Regions from separate parts of the Streptomyces sp. NPDC006624 genome, predicted to be linked through region 2. Evidence: riboswitches for the same ligand, from Rfam matches in the RefSeq annotation. Region 2 holds a riboswitch; each other region holds the start of a gene.

Region 1 (4,399 bases), on a different contig from region 2:
TCGCCGGGCTCTGGAGCGACGGCGGCTTCGGCGGGGCGAGCCGCGCCTGGCACGCCTATCAGCGCGACCACGTCGTCCCGGACGCCGGCCGCGACCGGCCGGTGCTGTTCAACTCCTGGGAGGCCACCGGCTTCGACATCTCCGAGGAGCAGCAGCGGGCGCTGGCCGAGCGGGCCGCCGCCCTGGGGGTCGAGCTGTTCGTGGTCGACGACGGCTGGTTCGGGGCGCGCACCGGTGACCGGGCCGGGCTCGGCGACTGGACGCCCAACCCGGACCGCTTCCCCGGCGGGCTCGGGCCGCTCGCCCGCCACGTGCACGGCCTCGGTATGCGGTTCGGGATCTGGGTCGAGCCCGAGATGGTCAACCCGGACAGCGAGCTGTACCGCGCCCACCCGGACTGGGTGCAGTACCAACCGGGACGAAAGCGGACGGAGTTCCGCAATCAGCTGGTGCTGAACCTCGCCCGCGAGGACGTCCGGGAGTACCTCTGGGAGCGGCTCGACGGGCTGCTGTCCAGCGCCCCGATCGACTACGTCAAATGGGACTTCAACCGCTGCTTCACCGACGCCGGCTGGCCGGACGACCCCTACCCGCAGCGACTGTGGGTCGACCACGTGCGCGCCCTGTACGCCCTGCTCGACCGGCTGCGGGCCGCGCACCCGGGCGTGGCCTTCGAGTCCTGCTCGGGCGGCGGAGGGCGCGTCGACCTCGGTGTGCTGAGCCGCACGGACCAGGTGTGGACCTCGGACAACACCGACCCGCTGGACCGGCTCGCCATCCAGCACGGCTTCAGCCAGATCCACCCCGCGCGCGTGATGGCCGCCTGGGTCACCGACAGCCCGAACGCCATGCTCAACCACCGGTCCAGCTCCCTGCGCTTCCGGTTCGTCAGCGCCATGGCCGGTGTGCTGGGGATCGGCGGCGATCTCACCCGGTGGACCCGGGAGGAGCTCGCCGAGGCGGGCGGGTGGGTGCGGCTCTACAAGGAGATCCGCCCCGTGGTGCAGCGCGGGGACCTCTACCGGCTGCGGCCTCCGGAGGGCGGCCTCAGTGCCGTGCAGTACGTCCTCGGCGACGAGGCGGTCGTCCTCGCCTGGCTCCAGGCGCAGCGCTACGGCGAGCCCGTCCCGGCACTCCGGCTGCGCGGGCTCGACCCGGCGGCGACGTACGAATGCCCCGAAACGGGCGAAGTGCACCGAGGAGGTGTCCTGCTGCATCACGGTTTGCGGGTCGGGCTGCGCGGGGACCTCGACGCCGCGGTCGTCCGCCTTAAGCGGAAGTAGTCGTTCTGTCCGAATGGGGTGCTTAGGGCGCTTCGCCATAACGTGCCCCGTTCGTAAAGGGGTTGTGGACAGGGTGCGTGACCATCGTCATATTCGTGACGATGTGTCGTCGCCATGTGCACGTAATTGCGGCGTCAATCAGGGCTATTGAGGGAAACCGGAGATCCGTAATCCACGCTCGGTGACGGGAAATGTGGCGGCGCGTCAAGGAAAACGCCGTCACGGGCAACCGCAAGCTTGTCCGGTTGCGTCTTGGTCGCTTACGTTCCACACCAATCCGGACGGACGCCTAATCCTGCCGCCGCCCGGAGCCCGCACACACTGACCCGTGTACGGCAGGAGCGGGGGACCCACAGGTACGACGCCTGTTCCGGTTCCCGGAACGGCTTGGGGTTAAGCCACGCCTCGGCGCGGCCGGGCATCTCCAGCCCGCACCCGACAGCTCACCTCGCAGGCGCCGGAGAGGAATTCGCCATGCCCGCGAAGGGTAAGCACCGCCGTCCGAAAACCCAGCGTTTCACCCGCTCCATCGCCGTCGCCGGAACCGGCGGCGCCGCTCTCGCCCTTCCGCTCATGGGTGCCGCCGGCGCCCACGCTGCCACCCCGCAGTCGGCTCCGGAAAAGGCCGTCCAGTCCGCTCCGGCCGCCGGGAAGCAGGGCGCCGAAAAGGCCGCCACCACCCGCACGTACACCGTGAAGGCCGGGGACTACCTGGCGAAGATCGCCGACGACCAGAACGTCAGCGGCGGCTGGAAGAAGCTCTACTCGGACAACCGCGACGCCGTCGGCGACGACCCGTCGCTCATCCACCCGGGTCTGAAGCTGTCCCTCGGCAAGAAGGCGGCGTCCGCGCCGAAGGCCGAGTCGTCCGCGCCGAAGGCGTCGGCCGAGAAGCAGGCGAAGAAGTCCTCCGCCGCCGAGTCCTCCTCCAAGGCCGGCACCGCCGCGAAGCCGGCCGCCGCCAAGCCCGCCGCGAAGCCGGCCGCCGAGACCAGCGCCAGCGGGTACAGCGCCCCGGTGGACGGTGCCACCGTCGGCACCCCGTACCGCATGTCCGGCAGCATGTGGTCCAGCGGCTACCACACCGGTGTCGACTTCGTCGTCCCGACCGGCACCTCCCTGAAGGCCGTCGGCGCGGGCACGGTCGTCTCCGCCGGGTGGGGCGGCGCGTACGGCAACCAGGTCGTCCTCAGGCTCGCCGACGGCAGCTACGCCCAGTACGCCCACCTGTCCCAGCTCTCCGTCTCGGCCGGCCAGGCCGTGACCGCCGGGCAGCAGGTCGGCCTGTCCGGTGCGACCGGCAACGTCACCGGGCCGCACCTGCACTTCGAGATCCGCACCACGCCGGACTACGGCTCGGACGTGGACCCGGTCGCCTTCCTGCGCTCGCACGGCGTCTCCATCGGCTGACCGACCGCACGACCACCTGCCTGACACGCACACCGAAGGCCGGACCCCGATCCCCGGGTCCGGCCTTCGGCTCGCCCGCCAACGCCCCCGTCGGGCCGCCTATTCCGGAATTGGCGAACACTTGGGAAGTGGCTTATCTCACCGCCCGTCAACCCCTTCCTACGGTCGCGTAGGTCACATTCGAGGGTGAATCATGAACGGCTGTGGCAGACGATTCGAAGAGTGACAGCAGAGTAGTGATCGGGTCGTACGTGGCGGTGGGGGACAGCTTCACCGAGGGCGTCGGTGACCCCGGCCCCGACGGGGCGTTCGTCGGCTGGGCCGACCGGTTCGCCGTCCTGCTCGCCGACCGCCGGCCCGAAGGCGACTTCCGGTACACGAACCTCGCCGTGCGCGGGAAGCTCCTCGACCAGATCGTGGCGGACCAGGTGCCGCGGGCCATCCAGATGGCTCCGGACCTCGTCTCGTTCTGCGCCGGGGGCAACGACATCCTCCGTCCCGGCACCGATCCGGACGAGCTGGCCGAGCGCTTCGAGCGGGCCCTCGCCCCGCTCGCCGCCGCGGCCGGCACGGTCATGGTGACGACCGGGTTCGACACGCGCGGCATGCCCGTGCTGAAGCATCTGCGCGGCAAGATCGCCACCTACAACGGGCACGTCCGTGCCATCGCCGACCGGTACGGCTGCCCGGTGCTCGACCTGTGGTCCCTGCGCAGTGTGCGGGACCGCAGGGCGTGGGACGCGGACCGGCTGCACCTGTCGCCGGAGGGGCACACCCGGGTCGCGCTCCGCGCGGGCCAGGTGCTCGGCATCGAGGTACCGGCCGACCCCGAGCAGGAGTGGCCCCCGCTCCCGCCGCGCGGCACCCTCGAGGTCCGGCGCGACGATGTGCACTGGGCTCGGCAGTTCCTGGTGCCGTGGATCGGGCGGCGGTTGCGCGGGGAGTCGTCGGGCGACCACGTGACCGCGAAGGGCGCGCTGTCCCCGGACGACATCCGGTCGCGGATCGCGGCGGTGGCGTAGCGGCGACGGCTTGATGGGGCGGTGGTCCGTGGCGGTTCCGGTGGGAGGCGCCACACCGGCTGACGGGGAGTGGACGCGCTCATGGCTGAGGGCGGACGCGCCTGTCGGCCACGTCCCGTGTGCGAAGCGGCAGTTGGGGGTGCCGTGCCGTGGGCGCGTCCCGGTGAGGGCGATCCGCGATCCGCTGCCCTCGTGCCGCCGGGGCAGCGGCGCGGTATGTCTCGCTGTCGGCCACGTGCCGTGCGTAGATGAGAAGTCGGGGCCCGCCCGCCCCAGGCCCGCATGGCGCCAGGGGCGGTCGGCAGCCCCTGCCGCCGTCCCTCAGCGGTACGCCGGGTCGCTCACCGGTGGGCGGGCGTCGCGCCCAGTTCGCGGGTCAGGGCCTCCTCCGCCCACTGCTGGGCCCGGGCCCGGGGCAGTGAGCCCGGATAGGACGTCAGCTGAACGGCCAGGCCGTCGAGGAAGGCCGTGAGGCGAAGGGCCGCGGCCCGGGGGTCCGGGCAGGGGAACTCGCCGGCCGCCACGCCCTCCGCGATGACCTCGGCGAGAGCCGCCTTCCACCGCCGGTCGAGGTCCTCGGCGACCTCCCGCAGGGCGGGCTCGCGCAGGGCGACCGCCCAGCCCTCGATCCACAGCCGCCAGCCCTTGGCCTGACCGGTCGGGGCGTACCACCGGACGGCCGAC
Region 2 (4,399 bases):
CCGCCCGCGCGCGTTCGCTGTCCCCGCGCGCCACCGCGTCGACGATCGCGCCGTGCTCGGTCCAGGCCTCCACCGGGCTGGCCGGCGCGTCGACGGCGTACATCCAGGCGATCTTGTGGCGGATCTGGGTGAGCGTCGAGGTGAGCGCCGGGCTGCCGCAGGCCTGCGCGAGCGTCTCGTGGAACCAGCCGCCCAGGGAGCGCAGGTCCTCGCTGCCGCCCCGGCGGGCGCGCTCCTGCCCCAGCCGGACCAGGCCGCGCAGGACCTTCAGGTGGGCCTCGGTGCGGCGCTGGGCGGCCCGGGCGGCGCCGAGCGGCTCCAGCAGCATGCGCATCTCCAGCAGGTCGGCCGCCTCCTGCTCGGTGGGTTCGGCGACGCACGCGCCCGCGTGCCGCCGGGTCACCACGAAGCCCTCCGCCTCCAGGGTGCGCAGCGCCTCCCGGACGGGGACCCGTGAGACGCCGTAGCGGCGCGCGAGGAGTTCCTCGGTGAGCCGGCTGCCGCGTTCGTGGACACCCGCGACGATGTCGTCCCGGATGGCCGTGCACACCGAGTGCGCGGGAATGCGCATGACCGACCTCCGCTTAATCCCCGTGAAACGCCGACGCGTGACGCGTGTTCCGTGACTCTATTGCAATGAGCCGGAATTTCCGACGGCGGGCCGGAAATCATGGATATTTTTTGGACAACCGCCGGCGGTCCGGACCGGGAACACCCCGTTCATCCGGGGCGCCGGTTCGGGCGGTGGTCACCGGAAACACCGAAAGGCCCCGGCTCGACGAGCCGGGGCCTTCGGACGCGGGGCGGGGTGGGTCAGATCTTCACGCCGTGCGAGCGGAGGTAGGCGACGGGGTCCATGTCCGAGCCGTACTCGGGGCTCGTGCGGGCCTCGAAGTGCAGGTGCGGGCCGGTCACGTTGCCGGTGGCGCCGGACAGCCCGATCTGCTGGCCGGGGGTGACCTTCTGCCCCACGGAGACGCCGATGGACGACAGGTGGCCGTACTGGGTGTACGTGCCGTCGTTCATCTTGATCACGACCTGGTTGCCGTAGGAACCGCCCCAGCCCGCCTCGACGACGGTGCCCATGCCGACGGACTGGACGGAGGTGCCGGTGGCGGCGTGGAAGTCGACGCCGGTGTGGCTGCCGGAGGACCACAGGCCGCTGCTGGTCCGGTAGCCGGTGGAGACGTACGAGCCGGCGATCGGGGAGACGAAGGTGTTGAGGCGCTTGCGCTCGGCCTCGCGGGCGGCGCGTTCCTTGGCCTCGCGGGCCTCCTCCGCGGCCTCCTTGGCCTTGCGGGCCATCTCGGCGGCCTGCTTGCGGGCGGCCTCCTCGGCCCTCTTCTTGGCGGCGGCCTCCTCGGCCGCCTGCTTCTGGGCGACGGCCTGGGCGTCGATCTGCTGGGCGACGGTGTCGCCCATGGTGACCACGGGGGTGAGACCGGTCTGCTCGGGAGCGGGGTCGGCGGCGAAGGCGGCCGGAGCGGCCACGGTGCCGATGACGCCGGTGGTCGCGAGGGCCGCGACGCCCGCGGCGCGGGCGGTGCCACGCTGCATCCGGCTGGGCCGACGGTGCTTCCCGGTGGCGCGGGTGAACGCCATGTAGTGGCTGGTCCTTTCCTTCCCTCTCGCCTACCGGGTTAGCTGACGGGTTCGGAGCAGGAAGGTCTCCTACGGACCCCCTCGCGACTCGCGCGGGCGTCCGATTCACCCCAGGGACTACTGGTGGGTCCCCGGCTCCCCTGGCTCGCGCCGTACGGGGACTCGGCGATGACTGTCCGGTGCCGCGGGTGCGGCGCACTGCCTGACGAACAGCCCGGACGACGCTAAGCGGGGGCACTTTCAATTCCCAAACGGATCCCGGCTTTTGTAGCGCATCCCACAGGGCAGACAGGCAACCTCCGTACCAATTCGGGCATAAAGGAGCCCTGGCGCCTTAGAAGACAACCAGGGCTCCCGCGCGCGTGTGCCGCTACTCGGCGGCGACCACCGAGACTTCGCCGATGCCGAGAGCCTCCACCGGGCCCTTGATCTGCGCCGCGTCACCGACGAGGACGGTCACCAGCCGGTCCACCGGGAACGCGCTGACGGCCGCCGCGGTGGCCTCCACGGTGCCGGTCGCGGCGAGCTGCCGGTACAGCGTGGCCTGGTAGTCGTCGGGCAGGTGCTGCTCGACCTGGTCGGCCAGCGTCGAGGCGACGGCCGCCGCCGTCTCGTACTTCAGCGGCGCCACGCCGACCAGGTTCTGCACGGCGACGTCCCGCTCCGCGTCGGTCAGGCCCTGCGCGGCGAGCGTGCGCAGCACCGTCCACAGGTCCTGCAGCGCGGGACCGGTGTTGGGCGTGTCCACCGAACCGCTGATGGCCAGCATGGAGGCACCGGTGCCGTCCGGGGCGGACCTCAGGACCTGGGCGAACGCGCGCACGCCGTAGGTGTAGCCCTTCTCCTCGCGCAGGACGCGGTCCAGACGGGAGGTGAGGGTGCCGCCGAGACAGTACGTGCCGAGCACCTGCGCGGGCCAGACGCGGTCGTGCCGGTCCGGGCCGATGCGGCCGATGAGCAGCTGCGTCTGCACGGCGCCCGGGCGGTCCACGATGACGACCCGGCCGGTGTCGTCGGCGGTCACCGGCGGCACCGGCCGCGGTTCGGCCTGCGAGCCGGTCCAGGCGCCCAGCGTGTCGCCGAGCAGGGCGTCGAGGTCGATGCCGGTGAGGTCGCCGACGACCACGGCCGTGGCGGTGGCGGGGCGGACGTGCTTCTCGTAGAAGCCGCGTACGGCCGCGGAGTCGATCGCGGCGACCGTCTCCTCGGTGCCCTGCCGGGGCCTCGACATGCGCGAGTCCGCCGGGAACAGCTCCTTGGAGAGCTCCTTGGCGGCGCGGCGCGAGGGGTTGGCCAGCTCGTGGGGGATCTCGTCGAGGCGGTTGCGGACCAGCCGCTCGACCTCGCTGTCCGCGAACGCGGGCGCCCTGAGGGCGTCGGCGATCAGCCCGAGCCCCTTGGCCAGCCGGGACGCCGGCACCTCCAGGCTGAGCCGGACACCGGGGTGGTCGGCGTGTGCGTCGAGCGTGGCGCCGGCGCGCTCCAGCTCGGCGGCGAACTCCTCGGCGGAGTGCTTGTCGGTGCCCTCGGAGAAGGCCCGGGCCATGATCGTGGCCACGCCGTCCAGGCCGGCCGGCTCGGCGTCCAGGGGCGCGTCGAGCAGCACCTCGACGGCGACGACCTGCTGGCCGGGGCGGTGGCAGCGCAGGACGGTCAGGCCGTTGCCGAGCGTGCCGCGCTCGGGGGCGGGAAAGGCCCAGGGCCTGGCGTCGCCCGCCTGGGGCTGGGGGTGGAAGTCCATCGCGGCGAGCTCGGTCACTTGGCCGCCTCCTCGTTCTCGTCTCCGGCCGCGGCAGCGGTGTCCTCGTCGGTGGCGTCCTCGTCGGCGACGGGCTCGTAGACCAGCACCGCGCGGTTGTCGGGCCGCAGGCGGGCCTTGGCGACCTCCTGGACCTCCTCCGCCGTGACCTCCAGGACGCGCTGGACGGCGGTCAGGGCGAGCTGCGGGTCACCGAACAGCACGGCGTACCGGCACAGTTCGTCGGCGCGGCCGGCGACCGTGCCCAGCCGGTCCAGCCACTCGCGCTCCAACTGGGCCTGGGCGCGCTCCATCTCCTCGGCCGTGGGGCCCTCCTCGGCGAACCGGGCGAGCTCCTCGTCGATCGCGGCCTCGATGACCGGCACCTCCACGTCACCGGACGTCTTCACGTCCAGCCAGCCCAGGGAGGGCGCCCCGGCGAGCCGCAGCAGGCCGAAGCCCGCCGCCACGGCCGTGCGGTCGCGGCGCACCAGGCGGTTGTAGAGGCGGGAGGACTCGCCGCCGCCGAGGACGGTGAGGGCCAGGTCGGCCGCGTCGCACGCGCGCGTGCCGTCGTGCGGCAGCCGGTAGGCGGCCATCAGGGCGCGCGCCGGGACGTCCTCCTCGACGACCTCGCGCAGCTGCTCGCCGAGGGTCTCCGGCAGCGAGCCGTCACGCGGGGCGGGCTTGCCGTCGTGGCCGGGGATGGAACCGAAGTACTTCTCGATCCAGGCCAGCGTCTGCTCGGGGTCGATGTCGCCGACCACGGAGAGCACCGCGTTGTTCGGCGCGTAGTAGGTGCGGAAGAAGGCGCGGGCGTCCTCCAGGGTCGCCGCGTCCAGGTCGGCCATGGAACCGATGGGGGTGTGGTGGTAGGGGTGGCCCTCGGGGTAGGCGAGGGCGGTCAGCTTCTCGAAGGCGGTGCCGTAGGGCACGTTGTCGTAGCGCTGGCGGCGTTCGTTCTTGACCACGTCGCGCTGGTTCTCCATCGACTCGTCGTCGAGGGCGGCGAGCAGCGAGCCCATGCGGTCGGCCTCCAGCCAGAGGGCGAGCTCCAGC
Region 3 (4,399 bases), on a different contig from region 2:
GATCTTCACCGTGCCGGACAGCTGCTCCACGTCCGACTGGGCGATCTTCTCGATGAGCTGCTCGGCGGTGATCTTCGGAAGGTCGGGGTCGCCGGAGTCGGCGAGTGCGGGGACCAGCCCGATCGTCGCCGCCGCCACCCCCATCACCGTGACCGGGACGACGTACCGGGCGGCCTTGCGGCGCGCGGAGCGCCGCTCCTCGGCCTCCCCGGCGGTCGTGCTGTCGTCGGATGCGTGCGGTGCCATGTGTGCCCTACCTCCGTGTCGGCGGCGGCTGTCCGTGTCGTCCTCGCACTCGTCCCTGAGCCGCCATTCTCACCCGAACAGGTGAGGAGTGGTGTTTTCCGTGGTCTCCATCTGACCAAATCGGCCAGGGAGATACGTCAGACCGCGGGCTCAACTCCGCGTACTGCTGCGGTATGACACGACAGGGCTGCATCTCCCCCGACCCGTAGGGGTCGTGAGGAGGGACGGCGGCTAGCCGGCGCGGTGCACCACGGCGTCGGACAGTTCCACCAGGGCCGTCTTCGCGGCGCACTCGGGCAGCGGTGCCAGCGCCGAGCGGGCCTCCTGGGCGTAGCGGACGGTGTCCCGCCGGGCCTGCTCCAGCGCCGGGTGGGCGCGCAGCAGGCGCAGGGCCTCGGCGTGCCGGGCGTCGTCGGTGAGGTCGGAGTCCAGCAGCTCGCACAGGGCGAGGTCGTCCGCGAGACCGAGCCGGGCGGCCCGCTCGCGCAGCCGCAGCACCGGCAGCGTCGGGATGCCCTCGCGCAGGTCGGTGCCGGGCGTCTTGCCGGACTCGTGGGAGTCGGAGGCGATGTCCAGGACGTCGTCGGCGAGCTGGAAGGCGACGCCGAGCCGCTCGCCGTACTGGGTGAGCACGTCCACGACCGTGTCGGCGGCGCCGGACATCATCGCGCCGAAGCGGCACGAGACGGCGACCAGCGAGCCGGTCTTGCCGCCCAGCACGTCCAGGTAGTGCTCGACGGGGTCGCGGCCGTCCTGCGGTCCGGCGGTCTCCAGGATCTGCCCGGTCACCAGCCGCTCGAACGCCTCGGCCTGCACGCGCACCGCCTCCGGGCCGAGGTCGGCCAGGATGTGCGAGGCGCGCGCGAAGAGGAAGTCGCCGGTGAGGACCGCGACGGAGTTGCCCCAGCGCGTGTTGGCGCTGTCCACCCCGCGGCGCACGGTGGCCTCGTCCATCACGTCGTCGTGGTAGAGCGTGGCCAGGTGGGTCAGCTCCACGACGACGGCCGACGGCACGATGCCGGGTGCGTGGCGGTCGGCGCCGAACTGGGCCGAGAGCATCACCAGCAGCGGCCGGAACCGCTTGCCGCCGGCGCGCACCAGGTGCTGGGCGGCCTCCGTGATGAAGGGCACCTCGCTCTTGGTGGCCTCGAGCAAGCCTTCCTCGACAGCCGTCAGCCCGGCCTGGACGTCGGCTTCCAGAGCCTGGTCCCGCACGCTCAGCCCGAACGGCCCGACGTCGGTCACGAGGGGTCTCCTGTCTGCTGTGTCTGCCGGTGATTACGCGGATTGTCGATAGGTCGCTGCCCTCACTCGAGTCAGCGTATCCGGTCACGTTTCGATCACCGCCAGCGCCCGGGGTTACAGGCCGGGCGGTATCCGATCACGACCGCCATGCTCCCGATCAGCTCATAAGAACAGACATTTATCCACTTTCCATGACGTGGTGGGTGATATGCGATTTGCCGTGTGAATAGAGCAAATTCCCTTTGCGGAGCATTGCGCCCCGGAACGTGATCAGTGAATTGAATCACTTCCGCCCTCCGGCGGCCCCACCCCGGCACCGGCCCGTACCCCCGTCCACCGAAAGCCAGTTGAGCCTTGGCAACCGCAAAGGATCAAGCACCCCCATACCCCCCGACCAAGGTCAACAGGCGCGATATGTGACGCCGCTGCTTGTTCCCGACATGTGCTCTCGCATACGTTCCGGCCCTGTCCGAGCGGACGCCGAATCCTGCCCCCGCCCGGATACCCCACAGAACCGACCACTCACGCAGGGCAGGAGCGGGGGACCCAGGTAAGTCGCCGGTCCGCACAGCGGAACGGCTCGGGGTGAAGCCGCGCACGGAACGACAGCTCCCTGCGCGGCCGGGCATCTTCCGGCCCGAACCCGACAGCTCACCTCGCAGGCGCCGGAGAGGAACATCGCCATGCCCGCACGAGGTAAGCACCGTCGCACCGGAACGAACCCGATCACCCGCCGTGTCATCGCCGTCGGCACCGGCGGAGCGGCACTGACCCTGCCGCTCCTCGGCGCGACGCACGCCGTCGCCGCCGAACCCCAGAGCGCCGCCGTGCGGTCCGTTCCCCAGGCCGCCCAGCCCGCCAAGTCGCTCACCCACACCGTGGCCAAGGGCGACTCGCTCTACCGCATCGCGGACAAGTACGACGTCTCGGGCGGCTGGAAGCAGCTCTACAAGGACAACCGCGCCACCGTCGGCGACGACCCGAAGCTGATCCACCCGGGTCTGAAGCTGAAGGTCAAGACGGTGAAGGCCCCCGCCGCGAAGAAGGCGACCCCGTCGTCCGCCCCGGCGAAGCCGGCCGCCAAGCCCGCCGGCGGCGCCGCCCAGGCCACCCAGGCCTCCGCCAAGACCTACGCGAACAACCTCGACGGATGGATCCGCGAGGCGCTCGACATCATGGCGCAGAAGGGCATCCCGGGCTCCTACGAAGGCATCCACCGCAACGTGATGCGCGAGTCGTCCGGCAACCCGCAGGCGATCAACAACTGGGACTCCAACGCCGCCAAGGGCACCCCCTCCAAGGGCCTGCTGCAGGTGATCGACCCGACCTTCGCCGCCTACCACGTCGAGGGCACCCCGTACGACCCGTACGACCCGGTCGCCAACATCACCGCAGCCTGCAACTACGCGGCCGACCGCTACGGCTCGATCGACAACGTCAACGGCCCGTACTGATCCGCACCGCCCAGCAGTCGCTCGAGGACGACGGCGATGCCGTCGTCCTCGTTCGACAGGGTGATCTCGTCGGCCACGGCCTTGAGTTCGGGATGGGCGTTGGCCATCGCGACGCCGTGGGCGGCCCAGTCGAACATCGGGATGTCGTTGGGCATGTCCCCGAAGGCGATGGTGTCGGCCGGCCGCAGACCCAGGTGCTCGGCGGCCAGTGCCAGGCCCGTCGCCTTCGTGACACCGCACGGCTGGAGCTCGACCGTGCCGGGCCCCGACATCGTCACGGTCGCCAGCGAGCCGACCACCGAGCGGGCCGTCGCCGCCAGTTCGTCGTCCGACAGCCGGGGGTGGCGCAGCAGCACCTTGCTGATGGGTTCGGCCCACAGCTCGTCGCGCCGCTCGACCCGTACCGCGGGCAGGGTCGGGTGGGGCATGAGATAGCCCGGCTCGATCAGGGTGAGCCCGTCGACCCCGTCCTGGTCGACCGCCGCGTACACCTCCCCCACCTCCGCCTCGATCTTGCCGAGCGCGGTCTCGGCCAGTTCCCGGTCCAGCGTGACGGACCACAGCAGCCGGTTCGCGCCGGCGTCGTACACCTGCGCGCCCTGCCCGCACACCGCGAGCCCCCGGGCGCCGAGGTCGTCCAGGAGCGGTCGCACTCTGGGCGCCGGCCGGCCCGTCACCACGAGGTGCTGGGCACCGGCGTCCGCCACCCGCGCGAGCGCGGCGAGGGACCGGTCGGACAGGGTGTCGTCGCCGCGCAGCAGCGTTCCGTCCAGGTCGGTGGCGATGAGTGAATATGCGATGGGTGCGGCCATGATCAGAGAATACGGACAGTGGGCGCGTACGTTTCATCGCACGGTGCACACCGATTGCCCGGTTGAAGGCCCCTCTGCACCGGTTGGCAGCAACATGGTCCGCTACCTACCCGTGAGGGCGTCCCGGGCGGTACCTTCCAAGAGTCCAGGGGGGACTTGATCGGGGGGGTCGGGTTGAGCAGTGGGCGCATTCGTGTGGCCGGGCCCGGTGAGCTCGGCGAGGGGGAGAAGGAGCGCTGGCGTGCGCTGCGCGCGGCCTCGGGGGCGCCGCGCAACCCCTTCATGGAACCGGAGTTCACCGCGGCCGTCGGTCTGGTGAGGCCGCGCGCCCGGATCGCGGTGGTGTACGAGGGGCGGGAGCCGGCCGGTTTCCTGCCGTACGAGCGGGGCCCGTTGGGGCAGGGCCGGGCGATCGGGCTCGGCGTCTCGGACGCGCAGGGCGCGATCCTGCGGCCTGACCTGGACCTGGAGACCGGCGAGCTGCTGCGGGCCTGCTCGCTGTCGAGCTTCGCCTTCGACAACCTGGAGGCCGGGCAGCGGCTGTTCGTCCGGCACGCGGCGGAGGAGCACGCGACCTTCCTCGTCGACGTCGAGAAGGGCTACGAGACCTACGAGTCGGTGCTGCGCGCCCGGTCGCCGAAG

What was found. Region 2 has a riboswitch for cyclic di-AMP ahead of ABZY20_RS22695 (M23 family metallopeptidase). Riboswitches for the same ligand answer to the same signal wherever they lie in the genome.
Positions count from the first base shown of each region.
Region 1: it holds a riboswitch for cyclic di-AMP, as region 2 does, so the genes downstream of both, ABZY20_RS06685 (peptidoglycan DD-metalloendopeptidase family protein) here and ABZY20_RS22695 (M23 family metallopeptidase) in region 2, are expected to answer to the same signal.
Region 3: it holds a riboswitch for cyclic di-AMP, as region 2 does, so the genes downstream of both, ABZY20_RS19945 (LysM peptidoglycan-binding domain-containing protein) here and ABZY20_RS22695 (M23 family metallopeptidase) in region 2, are expected to answer to the same signal.

Region 1 is NZ_JBEXOM010000003.1:54,365-58,763, forward strand. It holds gene ABZY20_RS06680 (alpha-galactosidase) at 1-1,283, shown strand, start outside; cyclic di-AMP (ydaO/yuaA leader) riboswitch at 1,593-1,753, shown strand; gene ABZY20_RS06685 (peptidoglycan DD-metalloendopeptidase family protein) at 1,758-2,693, shown strand; gene ABZY20_RS06690 (SGNH/GDSL hydrolase family protein) at 2,930-3,715, shown strand; gene ABZY20_RS06695 (TetR/AcrR family transcriptional regulator) at 4,057-4,399, opposite strand, start outside.
Region 2 is NZ_JBEXOM010000012.1:109,861-114,259, forward strand. It holds gene ABZY20_RS22690 (GntR family transcriptional regulator) at 1-571, opposite strand, end outside; gene ABZY20_RS22695 (M23 family metallopeptidase) at 814-1,602, opposite strand; cyclic di-AMP (ydaO/yuaA leader) riboswitch at 1,615-1,780, opposite strand; gene ABZY20_RS22700 (pitrilysin family protein) at 1,973-3,361, opposite strand; gene ABZY20_RS22705 (pitrilysin family protein) at 3,358-4,399, opposite strand, start outside.
Region 3 is NZ_JBEXOM010000010.1:69,033-73,431, reverse strand. It holds gene ABZY20_RS19955 (sigma-E factor regulatory protein RseB domain-containing protein) at 1-246, opposite strand, end outside; gene ABZY20_RS19950 (polyprenyl synthetase family protein) at 478-1,491, opposite strand; cyclic di-AMP (ydaO/yuaA leader) riboswitch at 1,997-2,171, shown strand; gene ABZY20_RS19945 (LysM peptidoglycan-binding domain-containing protein) at 2,175-2,945, shown strand; gene ABZY20_RS19940 (HAD family hydrolase) at 2,909-3,757, opposite strand; gene ABZY20_RS19935 (GNAT family N-acetyltransferase) at 3,932-4,399, shown strand, end outside.